3 regions of the Streptomyces sp. NPDC085944 genome follow, and region 1 is predicted to be linked to each of the others. Evidence: riboswitches for the same ligand, from Rfam matches in the RefSeq annotation. Region 1 holds a riboswitch; each other region holds the start of a gene.
The links. Region 1 has a riboswitch for thiamine pyrophosphate ahead of thiO (glycine oxidase ThiO). Riboswitches for the same ligand answer to the same signal wherever they lie in the genome.

Region 2: another riboswitch for thiamine pyrophosphate. It lies ahead of AB0P07_RS12555 (thiamine ABC transporter substrate-binding protein); the one in region 1 lies ahead of thiO (glycine oxidase ThiO).
Region 3: another riboswitch for thiamine pyrophosphate. It lies ahead of thiC (phosphomethylpyrimidine synthase ThiC); the one in region 1 lies ahead of thiO (glycine oxidase ThiO).

Annotation. Positions count from the first base shown of each region.
Region 1 is NZ_JBFBJX010000007.1:69,437-74,109, forward strand. It holds gene AB0P07_RS15720 (thiazole synthase) at 1-763, opposite strand, end outside; gene thiS (sulfur carrier protein ThiS) at 766-966, opposite strand; gene thiO (glycine oxidase ThiO) at 963-2,186, opposite strand; TPP riboswitch at 2,184-2,295, opposite strand; gene AB0P07_RS15735 (FAD-dependent oxidoreductase) at 2,443-3,723, shown strand; gene AB0P07_RS15740 (Rv2175c family DNA-binding protein) at 3,775-4,140, shown strand; gene thiE (thiamine phosphate synthase) at 4,373-4,673, shown strand, end outside.
Region 2 is NZ_JBFBJX010000005.1:337,848-342,520, forward strand. It holds gene frr (ribosome recycling factor) at 1-183, shown strand, start outside; gene AB0P07_RS12545 (phosphatidate cytidylyltransferase) at 183-1,358, shown strand; gene rlmN (23S rRNA (adenine(2503)-C(2))-methyltransferase RlmN) at 1,472-2,578, shown strand; TPP riboswitch at 2,617-2,722, shown strand; gene AB0P07_RS12555 (thiamine ABC transporter substrate-binding protein) at 2,802-3,890, shown strand; gene AB0P07_RS12560 (iron ABC transporter permease) at 3,947-4,673, shown strand, end outside.
Region 3 is NZ_JBFBJX010000012.1:49,179-53,851, forward strand. It holds gene thiC (phosphomethylpyrimidine synthase ThiC) at 1,056-2,900, opposite strand; TPP riboswitch at 2,893-3,082, opposite strand; gene AB0P07_RS23485 (YibE/F family protein) at 3,154-4,644, shown strand.

The DNA of each region.
Region 1 (4,673 bases):
CCAAGCCCTCCGCAGGAGACGACGCCTCGGCGAAATGCCGCCGCGGAATCCGCCCCGCCCGCCGGGCCAGCCGTCCCGCCTCCACGGCGTACCGCATCCCCTCCGCCATCAGGACCGGCTCCTGCGCCCGCGTCACCGCCGAGGCCAGCATCACGCCCGCGCACCCCAGCTCCATCGCCAGCGCCACGTCCGACGCCGTACCGGCCCCCGCGTCCAGGATCACCGGCACGCGCGCGTGCTCCACGATCAGCTGGAAGTTGTGCGGATTGCGGATCCCGAGCCCGGAGCCGATCGGCGAGCCCAGCGGCATGATCGCCGCGCAGCCGACATCCTCCAGCTTCCGCGCGAGCACCGGGTCGTCGTTGGTGTACGGCAGCACCGTGAAGCCGTCGTCGACCAGCGTCTCCGCCGCGTCCAGCAGCTCGACCGGGTCCGGCAGCAGGGTGCGCTCGTCGGCGATGACCTCCAGCTTGACCAGGTCCGTGCCGAGCGCCTCGCGTGCCAGCCGCGCGGTCAGCACCGCCTCCCCGGCCGTGAAGCAGCCGGCCGTGTTCGGCAGCACCCGGATGCCGAGCCGCTCCAGCACGGACAGCACCGACCCGTGCACCGAGGCGTTCACCCGGCGCATCGCGACGGTGGTCAGCTCCGTCCCGGAGGCGACCAGCGCGCGCTCCAGCACGTCCAGGCTGGGCGCTCCGCCCGTACCCATGATCAGGCGGGACCCGTACGACGTACCGCCGAGGACAAAGGGATCGTCAGCCATGGTCAGCCTCCTTGGACGGCGGTGAGGACCTCGACACGGTCGCCGTCGGCCAGGGCGGTGGCGGACCACTGCGCGCGCGGGACGACGGTTTCGTTCAGGGCGGCGGCCACTCCGGACGGTGCCGCGGTGAGCGTGCCCACCAGCGCGTCCAGGGCCGTACCGGGAGCCACCTCGCGCGGCTCGCCGTTGACGGAGATGTTCATGCGGACTGCTCCGAGAGGTGCGGGAGTGGGGGAAGCGCGGGAGCGGCGTCGAAGCGGCGGGGCGTGAAGGGGCGCCCCTCCTCCGGCAGACTTCCCGTGGTCAGGGCGTGCGCCATGACGTCGCCGGTGACGGGAGTGAGCAGCACGCCGTTGCGGTAGTGGCCGGTGGCCAGCAGCAGGCCGTCCAGGGCGGTCGGGCCGAGCAGCGGGGCGTTGTCCGGGGAGCCGGGGCGCAACCCCGCGCGGGTCTCCGTCAGGGGCAGCTCCGTGATGCCGGGGACCAGCTCGTGCGCGTCGCGCAGCAGCTCGTAGACGCCGCCCGCGGTGACCGTGGTGTCCCAGCCCAGCTCCTCGCTGGTGGCTCCGACGACCAGCTCGCCGCTCTCCCGGGGCACCAGGTAGACGTGGTGGCCGCGCACCACGGCGCGCACCGTCCGGTTCAGCAGCGGTCCGTGCGTGCTCGGCATCGTCAGCCGCAGCACCTGCCCCTTCACGGGCCGCACCGGCGGCAGTACGGCCTCCGGCACGCCCGCGAGCCGCCCGCTGAGGCTGCCCCCGGCCAGCACCACCTGCCCCGCCTCCAGTGCCGTGCCGTCGGCGGTGACGACACCCGTGGCCCGGTCCCCGCGCCCGACGGTGAGCCGCTCGGCCCACACCCGGTGGAAGACCACGCCCGCCCGCTCGCAGGCGGTCACCAGCGCGTGGGCGAGGCGGCGGGGGTCGATCTGGTGGTCGCCGTCCACTCGGAGCCCCCCGCGCACGCCCGGCGCGAGCATCGGCTCCAGGCGTCGGCACTCGCGCCCCGACAGCCACTCCGACTCCAGGCCGGAGCGCTGCTGGAGCGCGTGCAGCTCACGCAGGTGGGCGCGGTCGTCGGCGTCCAGCGCGACGGCGAGCGTGCCGCAGCGGCGGTACCCGAGGTCCTGGCCGGTCGCCTCGGACAGCTCGGCCGCGAACTCCGGGTAGCGGCGGGCCGAGGCGAGGTTCAGCGCGAGCAGCGTCTCCTCGCCGTAGTGCAGCTCCGTGACGGCGGCCAGCATCCCGGCCGCCACCTGGGCCGCGCCGCCGCCCGGTTCGGGGTCCACCAGGGCCGTGACCAACCCGCGCTGCGCGGCCCGCCAGGCCGTGACCAGCCCGACGATCCCGCCGCCGACGACGAGCACGTCCGGTGTACGGGGGTTTCGGGGTGTGTGTGGAGGCGTGTGTGGTGGAGACGACATGGGCGTCCAGCCCCTCCCTTCGCCGGCATGACCCGGATCAGGTTCGTACGGTCGGAGGCCGCCAGCCTCCCTCTCAGCCCGGTGCGTCCGGGCTCCCGCGAGTGCCTTGCGTCGGCCACCCTAGCCCGCGGCGCGTCGCCCGGGTAAGGGAGCCGCCCCGACGGCGCAGGACCCCGTGGGCCGCCGATCCGCGCGGCTGCCCGCTCGCCGGGCAGGCGCACCGACCGGCGGAACGGCGGGTGTCTATGGTGATCGGGTGAGTGAGCAGACGCGGGAGCGGGGACAGGGACCGGCGGCGGACGCGGAGCGCCGGGTGGTCGTGGTGGGCGCCGGGATGGCGGGCGTGCAGACCGCGGTCGCCCTGCGGGAACAGGGCTTCACCGGCCCGGTGACCCTCGTCGGCGCGGAGCCGCACCAACCGTACGACCGGCCCCCGCTGTCCAAGGCCGTCCTGCTGGGCACCGCCGAGGGCTCCGCCTTCGACGTCGACTTCGAGGCGCTCGGCATCACCCTCCGGCTGGGCTGCGAGGCCCTGGGCGTCCGGCCCGGCGCCCACGTCCTGGACACCTCCGGGGGGCCCGTGCCCTACGACTCCCTCGTCCTCGCCACCGGCGCCGAACCCGTCCGCCTCCCCGGCACCGAGGGCGTGCCCGGCGTGCACCTGCTGCGCACCCTGGACGACGCCGAGCGGCTGCGCCCGGTGCTCGCGCGCCGGCACGACGTCGTTGTCGTCGGCGCGGGCTGGATCGGCGCCGAGTTCGCCACCGCGGCGCGCGAGGCGGGCTGCGCGGTGACCGTCGTGGAGGCCGCCGACCGGCCGCTGGCCGACGCGCTGCCCGCCGAGGTCGCCGCGCCGATGACCGACTGGTACGCCGAGGCGGGCGCCGAACTGCGCACCCGCGCGCGCGTGGAGCGCGTCGAACCCGGCGGTCCGGGCGAGTCCGCCCGTGTAGTCCTCGACGACGGCACCCGGCTGCCGGCCGACGCGGTCGTCGTCGGCATCGGCGCGCGCCCGGCCACCGGCTGGCTGGCGGGCTCCGGCATCGCGCTCGGCGCGCACGGCGAGGTGCTGGCCGACGACCGCCTGCGCACGTCCGCGCCGGACGTCCACGCGGTCGGCGACTGCGCCTCCTTCCCCTCCGCCCGCTACGGCGAGCGGCTCCTGGTGCACCACTGGGACAACGCACTCCAGGGCCCGCGCACGGTCGCCGCCGACATCGCCGGCGCCCCGGGGGGCGAGGAGCCGGCGGCCTACGACCCGGTGCCGTACTTCTGGTCCGAGCAGTTCGGCCGCTTCGTCCAGTACGCCGGTCACCACAGGGCCGCCGACACCACCCTGTGGCGCGGCGACCCGGCGAGCCCGGCCTGGACGGTCTGCTGGCTGCGCGAGGGCCGTCTGGCCGCCCTGCTGGCCGTGGGGCGCCCTCGTGACCTGGCACAGGGCAAACGACTGATCCAGGCCGGCACGACGATGGACCCGGACCTGCTGGCCGACCCGGCGAGGCCGCTGAAGGCGGCGACGGCCGCGTCGGCGTAGCCCGGCGCGGTCCGGTTTCCGACTGTCAGTGCCAGGTGGCAGGCTGGGGGCGTGACCGAGATTGACGCAAAGACCGATGCTCTCGTGCCTGCCTGGCTCACCGTCCCCGACATCGCCGAGAAGCTCGGCGTCGAGGTGACCCGGGTACGCCAGCTGATCAAGGAAGGCCAGCTCATCGCCGTCCGCCGCGGTGAGAACCGCGCGCTGCACGTCCCGGCGGTCTTCATCGACGAGGACAAGGTCGTCAAGGGCCTGGCCGGGACCCTGACGCTGCTGCGGGACGACGGCTTCACGGCCGAGGAGATGCTGGAGTGGCTCTTCACGCCCGACCCGAGCCTGCCCGGCACCCCCGCCCAGGCCCTGGCCGAGAACCGCGGTACGGAGGTGAAGCGCCGCGCCCAGGCGCTCGCCGTCTGACCGCCACGGCGCCGGCCCGTCACACCGCGTGATCGCGACGGATCCGCGACTCGCCGATCCGTGACTTCGCTCTGATCCGAGACCTCGCTGATCCGTCGCACGGCTGATCCGCCACACCGCCCGGCGTACGAGCCGCGGACCGCGGCCCGGGAGAGGCCCGGTCCGCGGCCGTATGCCAGAATCGCGCGGCCCGGTCCCGGGCCCGCCGCCACCGAACCGGGGGGACACCCACATGCCCGACACCGCCGCCCCGACCACCGCCCGCGCCCGGCTCGCCGACGCCCGGCTCTACCTGTGCACGGACGCCCGCCGGAGCCAGGGCGACCTGCCCGAGTTCCTGGACGCCGTGCTCGCCGCCGGGGTCGACATCGTCCAGTTGCGGGACAAGGAGATGGAGGCGGCCGAGGAACTGGAGCACCTGAAGGTGTTCGCCGACGCCTGCGCCCGCCACGGCAGGCTCCTCGCGGTCAACGACCGCGCGGACGTCGCGCACGCCGCCGGCGCCGACGTGCTGCACCTCGGCCAGGGCGACC
Region 2 (4,673 bases), on a different contig from region 1:
GTCTCGATCCGCTCCGTGCGCCGGAAGGCCAAGGACGGCATCGACAAGCTCATCAAGGACGGCGAGGTCGGCGAGGACGAGGGCCGTCGTGCCGAGAAGGAACTCGACGACACCACCGCCAAGTACGTCGCGCAGGTGGACGAGCTCCTGAAGCACAAGGAAGCTGAGCTGCTCGAGGTCTGATGAACGACTCTTCCTGGGGAGCGCCGCCACAAGCCGGGTACTGGGGGCCGTCCGACCAGGGACCCGTCCAGGGCGCCGCCCCGGCGGGTCCCGCGTACGATGCGCACTACGCGCAGCAGACTCGCCCCATGCCCATCGTGCCCGACGTACCCGAACACGGCGGAGACCAGGACGACGACCAGGGGACCGCTCGGCTGAGCGGTCCCTTGTTCCGGGACGAGCCGTTCCACGACCAGCCCGTTCGCGACGAGCCGTATCGCGACCCGAGCACGTCGGCGCAGCCGTATGCGGCGGTGCCGCGGAATCCGGAGCCCATGCCCGACGTCCCGCAGCCGGCGCAGCCCCAGCCGCCGCAGAAGAAGAGCGCGGGGCGTGACCTGGGGGCCGCGATAGGGGTCGGCGTCGGCCTCGGCGTGGTGATCATCGCGTCGCTGTTCGTCGTCAAGGAAGTCTTCGTCGGCGTGATCGCGGTCGCCGTCGTCGTGGGCCTGTGGGAGCTGACCAAGCGGCTGGAGGAGCGCAAGGGCATCAAGGCGCCCCTCGTGCCGCTCGCCGTCGGCGGCGCGGCGATGGTGGTCGCCGGTTACGCGCGCGGCGCCGAGGGGGCGTGGGTCGCCATGGCGCTGACGGCGCTCGCGGTCCTCGTCTGGCGGATGACCGAGCCGCCCGAGGGATACCTCAAAGACGTCACCGCAGGGCTGTTCGCCGCGTTCTACGTGCCGTTCCTGGCCACGTTCGTCGCCATGATGCTGATGGCCGACGACGGCGCCTGGCGCGTCCTCGTCTTCCTGATACTGACGGTCGTCAGCGACACCGGGGCCTACGCCGTCGGCTGGCGCTTCGGCAGGAAGAAGCTCGCCCCGCGCATCAGCCCGGGCAAGACCCGCGAGGGGCTGCTCGGTGCGGTGGCGTTCGCGATGGTGGCGGGCGCGCTGTGTATGCAGTTCCTGATCGACGACGGCACTTGGTGGCAGGGTCTCCTGATCGGCCTCGCGGTCGCCGTCAGCGCCACCCTGGGCGACCTCGGCGAGTCCATGATCAAGCGTGACCTCGGCATCAAGGACATGGGCACCCTCCTGCCGGGCCACGGCGGCATCATGGACCGGCTGGACTCCCTGCTGCCGACGGCACCGGTGGTGTGGCTGCTGCTGGTGATCTTCGTCGGGTCCGGGTGATCTGGTCGGTCCCCTCCCGCACGGTGGGTCTGATCTGCTGGTTCTTCGGAGAGGGACCCGTTGTCCACAGGGCGGCGGGTCCCTCTCCGTATGTCTGCCACACTGGTACAGCCATGCCTAAGCCCGGAGAACTCACATTCGTCGCGCCGCGCGGAGCCAAGAAGCCGCCGCGGCACCTTGCCGATCTCACGCCTGCCGAGCGCAAGGAGGCTGTCGCCGCGATCGGTGAGAAGCCGTTTCGCGCCAAGCAGCTCTCGCAGCACTACTTCGCGCGGTACGCGCACGCGCCCGAGCAGTGGACCGACATCCCCGCCGGTTCCCGCGAAGGGCTGCGGGAAGCGTTGCTGCCCGAGCTGATGACGGTCGTGCGGCACCTGTCCACCGACCAGGGGACCACGCGCAAGACGCTGTGGAAGCTGTTCGACGGGACGCTCGTCGAGTCCGTCCTCATGCGTTACCCGGACCGGGTGACCATGTGCATCAGCTCCCAGGCCGGCTGCGGGATGAACTGCCCGTTCTGCGCCACCGGCCAGGCCGGTCTCGACCGCAACCTGTCCACGGCCGAGATCGTGCACCAGATCGTGGACGGCATGCGGGCGCTCAGGGACGGCGAGGTTCCGGGAGGCCCCGCGCGGCTCAGCAACATCGTGTTCATGGGCATGGGCGAGCCCCTGGCCAACTACAACCGCGTCGTCGGCTCCATCCGTCGCCTCACCGACCCCGAGCCGGACGGTCTCGGGCTCTCCCAGCGCGGCATCACCGTCTCCACGGTCGGCCTGGTCCCGGCGATCCACCGTTTCGCCGACGAGGGCTTCAAGTGCCGCCTCGCCATCTCCCTGCACGCCCCCGACGACGAGCTGCGCGACACCCTCGTGCCCGTCAACACGCGGTGGAAGGTGCGCGAGGTGCTGGACGCCGGGTTCGAGTACGCGGCGAAGTCCGGGCGCCGGCTGTCCATCGAGTACGCCCTGATCCGCGACATCAACGACCAGGCCTGGCGCGGTGACCGTCTCGGGAGGCTGCTCAAGGGCAAGCCCGTGCACGTCAACCTGATCCCGCTCAACCCCACGCCCGGCAGCAAGTGGACCGCGTCCCGGCCCGAGGACGAGAAGGCGTTCGTGGAGGCGATCGCGGCGCACGGTGTGCCGGTGACGATCCGGGACACCCGCGGACAGGAGATCGACGGGGCGTGTGGTCAGCTCGCCGCGAGCGAGCGGTAACCTGACCGGCGGAAGTACGTCAGCACAGTCACATCTTCATATTCCGACAGGGGAGCGCCACAGCGCTGAGAGTGCGGCACCGGCCGCAGACCCTCCGAACCTGGCCCAGGTCATTCTGGGTAGGGAGATCGGTCACCACTCGAGCTGTTGCGCCCTGCCCGGGACCCTCGCCAGGGGTCCCGGGCGGGGCCGCGTCTTCTCCTGGTCACCCAGGAGGAATTCAGTGAGCATCACCAAGAAGGTCAGTGTCCTGGCCGTCGGCCTCGGCATGGTCGGCACCCTGGCCGCCTGCGGATCGTCGTCCGACGGCGCCGGCAGCGGCTCCGGCGGCGCCAAGACCGTGACCCTGGTCAGCCACGACTCGTGGGCCGCGTCGAAGGACGTCGTCGCCGCCTTCGAGAAGGAGTCCGGCTACAAGGTCAAGGTCCTCAAGGACGGCGACGCCGGGCAGGCCGTCAACAAGGCCGTCCTGACCAAGGACAACCCGCAGGGCGACGTCTTCTTCGGTGTCGACAACACCTTGCTGTCCCGCGCCCTCGACAACGGCCTGTTCCAGCCGTACGAGGCCAAGGGCTCGGACCGGGTCCGGCCCGAGTACCGGACCGACCAGGACAAGCACCGGGTCACGCCCATCGACACGGGCGACATCTGCGTCAACTACGACAAGGCCTGGTTCAGCGAGCACAGGCTGACCCCGCCCAAGTCCTTCGACGACCTCGTCAAGCCCGAGTACAAGGACCTGCTCGTCACCGAGAACGCGGGCAGCTCCTCGCCGGGTCTCGGGTTCCTGCTCGGCACCGCCGCCCAGTACGGCGACGAAGGCTGGGAGGGCTACTGGAAGAAGCTGCGGGCCAACGGCGTCAAGGTCGTCGACAGCTGGGAGCAGGCGTACAACGAGGAGTTCTCCGGCTCGGCGGGCGGCAAGAAGGCCAAGGGCGACCGGCCCCTCGTCGTCTCCTACGCCTCCTCCCCGCCCGCCGAGGTCGTCTACGCCGATCCGCAGCCGGACACCGCCCCCACCGGCGTCGCTCACGGCACCTGCTTCCGGCAGGTCGAGTACGCGGGCCTGCTCAGCAACGCCAAGAACCCCGAGGGCGGCAAGGCGCTCCTCGACTTCCTGCTGAGCAAGTCCTTCCAGGAGGACATGCCGCTGAACATGTTCGTCTACCCGGTGCGGGAGGACGCGCGGGTCCCCGAGGCGTTCTCGAAGTTCGGGCCGCAGGCGAAGGACCCGCAGACCCTCGACCCGGCGAAGATCGCCGACAACCGCGACCAGTGGGTCAAGTCGTGGACCTCGCTCGTACTGAAGTGAGCCACCCGGGCAAGCAGGCGGGTACCGCGCGCGGGAGCGCGGCGCGGCTCGGCCTCATGGCCGTGCCCGTCGCGTTCTTCGCGGTGTTCTTCGCCTACCCTGTCGCCGCCATCGTCGCGCGCGGTCTCAAGGTCGACGGGGTCTGGCGGCTCGGCCGGATCGGGGACGTGCTCGCGCAGTCCGACGTGCGGCACGTCCTGTGGTTCACCACCTGGCAGGCGCTGGCGTCCACCGCGCTCACGCTGCTGATCGCGCTGCCCGGCGCGTACGTCTTCGCCCGCTTCGACTTCCCCGGCAAACAGGTGCTGAGGGCCGTGGTGACGGTGCCGTTCGTGCTGCCGACGGTCGTCGTCGGCACGGCCTTCCTGGCGCTGGTCGGGCGCGGCGGGCTGCTCGACGAGCTGTGGGGCCTGCGCCTGGACACCACGGTGTGGGCGATCCTGCTCGCGCACGTCTTCTTCAACTACGCCGTCGTCGTCCGCACCGTCGGCGGCCTGTGGGCGCAGCTCGACCCGCGGCAGGAGGAGGCCGCGCGGATGCTGGGTGCTTCGCGGCTGCGGGCCTGGCGGCAGGTGACGCTGCCCGCGCTGGCGCCCGCCGTGGCCGCCGCCGCGCTGATGGTCTTCCTGTTCACCTTCACCTCCTTCGGTGTCGTCCAGATCCTCGGCGGCCCCACCTTCTCCACCCTCGAAGTGGAGATCTACCGCCAGACCTCCCAGGTCTTCGACCTGTCCACGGCCGCCGTGCTGACGCTGATCCAGTTCGCGGCCGTCGCCGCCGTCC
Region 3 (4,673 bases), on a different contig from region 1:
CGGTGCCCACACGCGGCCCCCAGGTTGCCGGCGCGAGCAGCGGAACCAGAATATTTACGCAGGTCAGCGTGGATTCCGAGCCCCACGGCTCAGGCTGCTCTGTGAGCGCAGGGCTCCCAACCTGCGGTGGTCATCGGGGCCGGACAGGCTCTCGTCCAAGGCCAGGAGCGACAGGAGTTGCACGGTACGTCCGGCCGAGGCTGCCGCCTCCAGCTTGTGATGGCCGTCGAGCAGAAAATGCGTCAGTCCCCAGTGCTCGTACTCGTCCGTCGCCTGGAGGCTCAACGCAGGCTGACAGAGATCCAACGTCGACACCGCGACTGCTGTCGGCACCACCCCCTGCCCCATCCACTCGACGTACTCCGCGCTCTCGGTCGTTCCAGAGTGGAGGGACCATCGGTACTACGAACTCATAGAGATGTGCGGTGTCGTCGATCACCGTCTCGAACGTGCGGCAATACGGCGTGCGGAGATGCTCCGGAAGACCCCAGAACTGATCGGGACCCCAGGTGGCCACTTGCTCATTGCTGAAGTAGTCGCCGTCCTGCCCTGGAGTCACCAGCCGTGGCTCGACACGAAGCAACAGTGGCAGGTAATTGCCTTCCGGCAGCAAGGAGCCGAAGGCACCCAGGATGCCATCGTCCAGATCTGAGACCTGTCCGGAGAGCAGATCTTGCATGCCTGCCAATGACAGCGTCTCGCTGGCGCCCTCAAGCCGCTGAAACAGGAACTGACACGTCCCACACCACGGCGAAAGCTCAAATGCGGGATTCCCGTCGAGCACCAGCAACCTGCGCCGCGGTGCCGACCCCAGTTCCTGGCGCTCTGTCTCGAACCGCAGCCTCGCTTCAGGCCCGGGAACTCCAAGCCTGCGCGGCTCGCCAACGATGTTCATCACGCCCACGACCTTACGAGCGGTGCGACCACGTACCAGAGGGGGGTTCTTCACCACGGAGCGCGGCTGGCCCTCCTTCGCGAGCACGGTGACGCTGCCCAGGGGGCTGGGGAGCGCCGTTCAAGGCAGACGCCGCCCCGCCACCCGGTTACTCACTCACTCAGTCCGCCAACGGCAGGTACACCCGGTTCCCACGCTCGGCGAACTCCTTCGACTTCTGGAGCATCCCCTCCGCGACCTCCTCAGCCGTCGCCCCCGCAGCCGCTGTACCGCCGAACTGCTCTGTGATGCTTTGACTAATCTTCATCGAGCAGAACTTGGGCCCGCACATGGAGCAGAAGTGGGCCGTCTTGGCGGGCTCGGCAGGCAGGGTCTCGTCGTGGAACTCCCGTGCCGTGTCCGGGTCGAGGGCCAGGTTGAACTGGTCCTCCCACCGGAATTCGAACCGGGCGTCCGACAGCGCGTCGTCCCACTCCTGTGCACCTGGATGGCCCTTGGCGAGGTCGGCGGCATGGGCGGCGATCTTGTAGGTGATGACGCCGGTCTTGACGTCGTCACGGTTGGGCAGGCCCAAGTGCTCCTTGGGCGTGACGTAGCAGAGCATGGCCGTGCCCCACCAGGCGATCATCGCGGCACCGATGCCGGAGGTGATGTGGTCGTACGCCGGCGCGACGTCCGTCGTCAGCGGACCGAGCGTATAGAACGGAGCTTCATCGCAGATCTCCTGCTGAAGGTCGATGTTCTCCTTGATCTTGTGCATCGGGACATGGCCCGGGCCCTCGATCATGGTCTGTACGTTGCAACGCTTGGCGATCCGGTTGAGTTCCCCGAGGGTGCGCAACTCGGCGAACTGGGCCTCGTCGTTGGCGTCCGCGATCGAGCCCGGGCGCAGGCCGTCGCCCAGGGAGTAGGTGACGTCGTAGGCGGCGAGGATCTCGCAGAGTTCCTCGAAGTTCTCGTACAGGAACGACTCCTTGTGGTGCGCCAGGCACCACGCCGCCATGATCGAGCCGCCGCGCGAGACGATCCCGGTCTTGCGGTTCGCGGTCAGCGGTACGTACGGCAGGCGCACGCCCGCGTGGACCGTCATGTAGTCCACTCCCTGCTCGGCCTGTTCGATCACGGTGTCCTTGTAGATCTCCCAGGTCAGTTCCTCGGCCCGGCCGTCGACCTTCTCGAGGGCCTGGTAGAGCGGCACGGTGCCGATGGGAACGGGGGAGTTGCGCAGCACCCACTCGCGCGTGGTGTGGATGTTGCGGCCGGTGGAGAGGTCCATGACCGTGTCGGCGCCCCACCGGGTCGCCCAGGTCATCTTGTCCACCTCCTCCTCGATGGAGGACGTCACCGCCGAGTTGCCGATGTTGGCGTTGACCTTCACCAGGAACCGCTTGCCGATGATCATCGGTTCGATCTCGGGGTGGTTCACGTTGGCGGGCAGGACGGCACGCCCCGCCGCGATCTCCTCGCGGACCACTTCCGGCGCGACGTTCTCCCGGACGGCCACGTACTCCATCTCCGGGGTGATCTCGCCCCGTCGCGCGTACGCGAGCTGCGTGACCGCGGTGCCGTTCCGGCCCCGGCGCGGCTGGCGCGGGCGGCCGGGGAAGACGGCGTCGAGGTTGCGCAGGCCGCCGCGCGGCGAGGTGTGCTTGATTCCGTCGTCCTCGGGACGGACGGGACGGCCCGCGTACTCCTCGGTGTCGCCGCGGGCGATGATCCAGTTCTCCCGCAGCGGGGCGAGACCCCTGCGGACATCGGTGTCGACGAGTGGATCGGTGTACGGGCCCGAGGTGTCGTACAGCGTGACCGACTGCCCGTTGGTGAGGTGCACCTGACGGACCGGCACCCGCAGATCGGGGCGTGAGCCCTCGACGTACGCCTTGTGCCAGCCGATGGACTTCCCGGCCTCCGTGGTCTGCGCGGCGTCCTCCTGGCCGGAGTTGCGGGTGGGATTGTGTGCGGAGTTCTGCGCGGAGGCAGGCGTGCGTGCGTCCTTGATGGTCATGAGACCTACTCCCTACGCCGGCATTACCCGGTAACAGGTTCGGCGGTCGACGCAGCGGCTTCCGTCCGACGGTGCTTCGTGGGTTACGTCACTCGACTTCGGTGACGTTTCCCGTGAAACATCGCTGGGACGGAGGTCAGCGCCCTCTCAGCCCGGTGCTCCGAGCTCCCGCGTGTACAAAGGTGCCTCCACGCTAGCGCCCCTCCGGGCGCGGTGACCAGAGGGCCCCCCTCGTTCTTGCGATGATCGGGCGGTGACCACACCGCAGCATCCCCCCTTTCCACCCCGCCGGCCCCGCCGCGGACCGAACGCCGAAGAAGGCGACGGCCGTGCGACCGGCGATGTCCCCGCCGTCGCTCATGGCGCGCCCGAGGGCAGACCCGAGACCGGTCACGGGCACGGGCCCGGTGCGGAGGGTGGCGGACAGGGTGCGGTCGGCGGGCACGGGCATGCGCACACCCACAGTCATGGCCCCGCGGCGCCCGTCTCCCGGCATCTGCGCAAGGTCATCGCCGCCGTCCTGATCCCCTTCGCCGCGGCCGTGGTGGTCGGGCTCGCGGTGCTGTGGCCGGGCGGTGCGCCTTCTCACGAACGCACGGGTGTCGGCTTCGACCGGCAGACACAGGAGGCCACCGTCACCAAGGTGGTCGCGCTCAGCTGCCAGTCGGTCAACGCCTCGGGCGGCATCCCGACCGGTGACACGTCCACCGCCGAGGGGTCCTCCGCGGTGCAGCAGTCGAAGGGGGAGTGCAGGCGGGCGACCATCCGCGTCGACACCGGCGACGACAAGGGCCGTACGTTCAACGAGATCGTGCAGCCGGACCAGTCACGGCAGTTGCACGAGGGGCAGAAGGTGGTGGTCGCCTACGAACCCTCGGCGCCCAAGGACCTGCAGTACTCGGTGACCGACATCAACCGCCGACTCCCCCTGGCCCTGCTCGCCGGCATCTTCGCCCTCGCCGTCGTGGTCGTCGGGCGACTGCGCGGTCTCATGGCGCTGGTCTCACTGGCCATCAGTTTCCTGCTGCTGAACTTCTTCATCCTTCCCGCGATCCTGCAGGGCTCCAACCCCCTGGTCGTGGCGGTGATCGGGTCCAGCGCCATCATGCTGATCGCGTTGTACCTGTGCCACGGCCTGTCGGCCCGCACCTCGGTGGCGGTGCTCGGCACCCTGATCTCGTTGCTGCTGATCGGCGTGCTCGGGTCGCTGTTCATCGGCTGGGCCGTGCTCACCGGCAACACGGACGACAACACCGGCCTCATCCACGGTTTGTACCCGTCCATCGACATGAGCGGCCTGCTGCTCGCCGGGGTCATCATCGGTTCACTCGGTGTCCTCGACGATGTGACGGTCACCCAGACCTCCGCCGTCTGGGAACTGCACGAGGCCAACCCGACGATGGGCTGGCGCGGCCTGTACCGCGCGGGCATCCGCATCGGCCGCGACCACATCGCCTCGGTCGTGAACACGCTCGTTCTCGCCTACGCGGGCGCCGCACTGCCCCTGCTGCTGCTGTTCTCGATCGCGCAGAGCGGGGTGGGGACGGTTGCCAACAGCGAACTGGTCGCCGAGGAGATCGTGCGAACGCTGGTCGGCTCGATCGGGTTGGTGGCCTCCGTGCCGGTCACCACGGCCCTCGCGGCCCTGGTGGTGTCGGCGGACCGGCCGGCCGTGGCCGCGGGGGCGGCAGCCGGTGCGGGGGCACCCGCACGCGGCGGGCGCGGCCGTCGCCGTAAGCGCTGACGCGCCCGGCGAAGCGTTACGCCACCGCT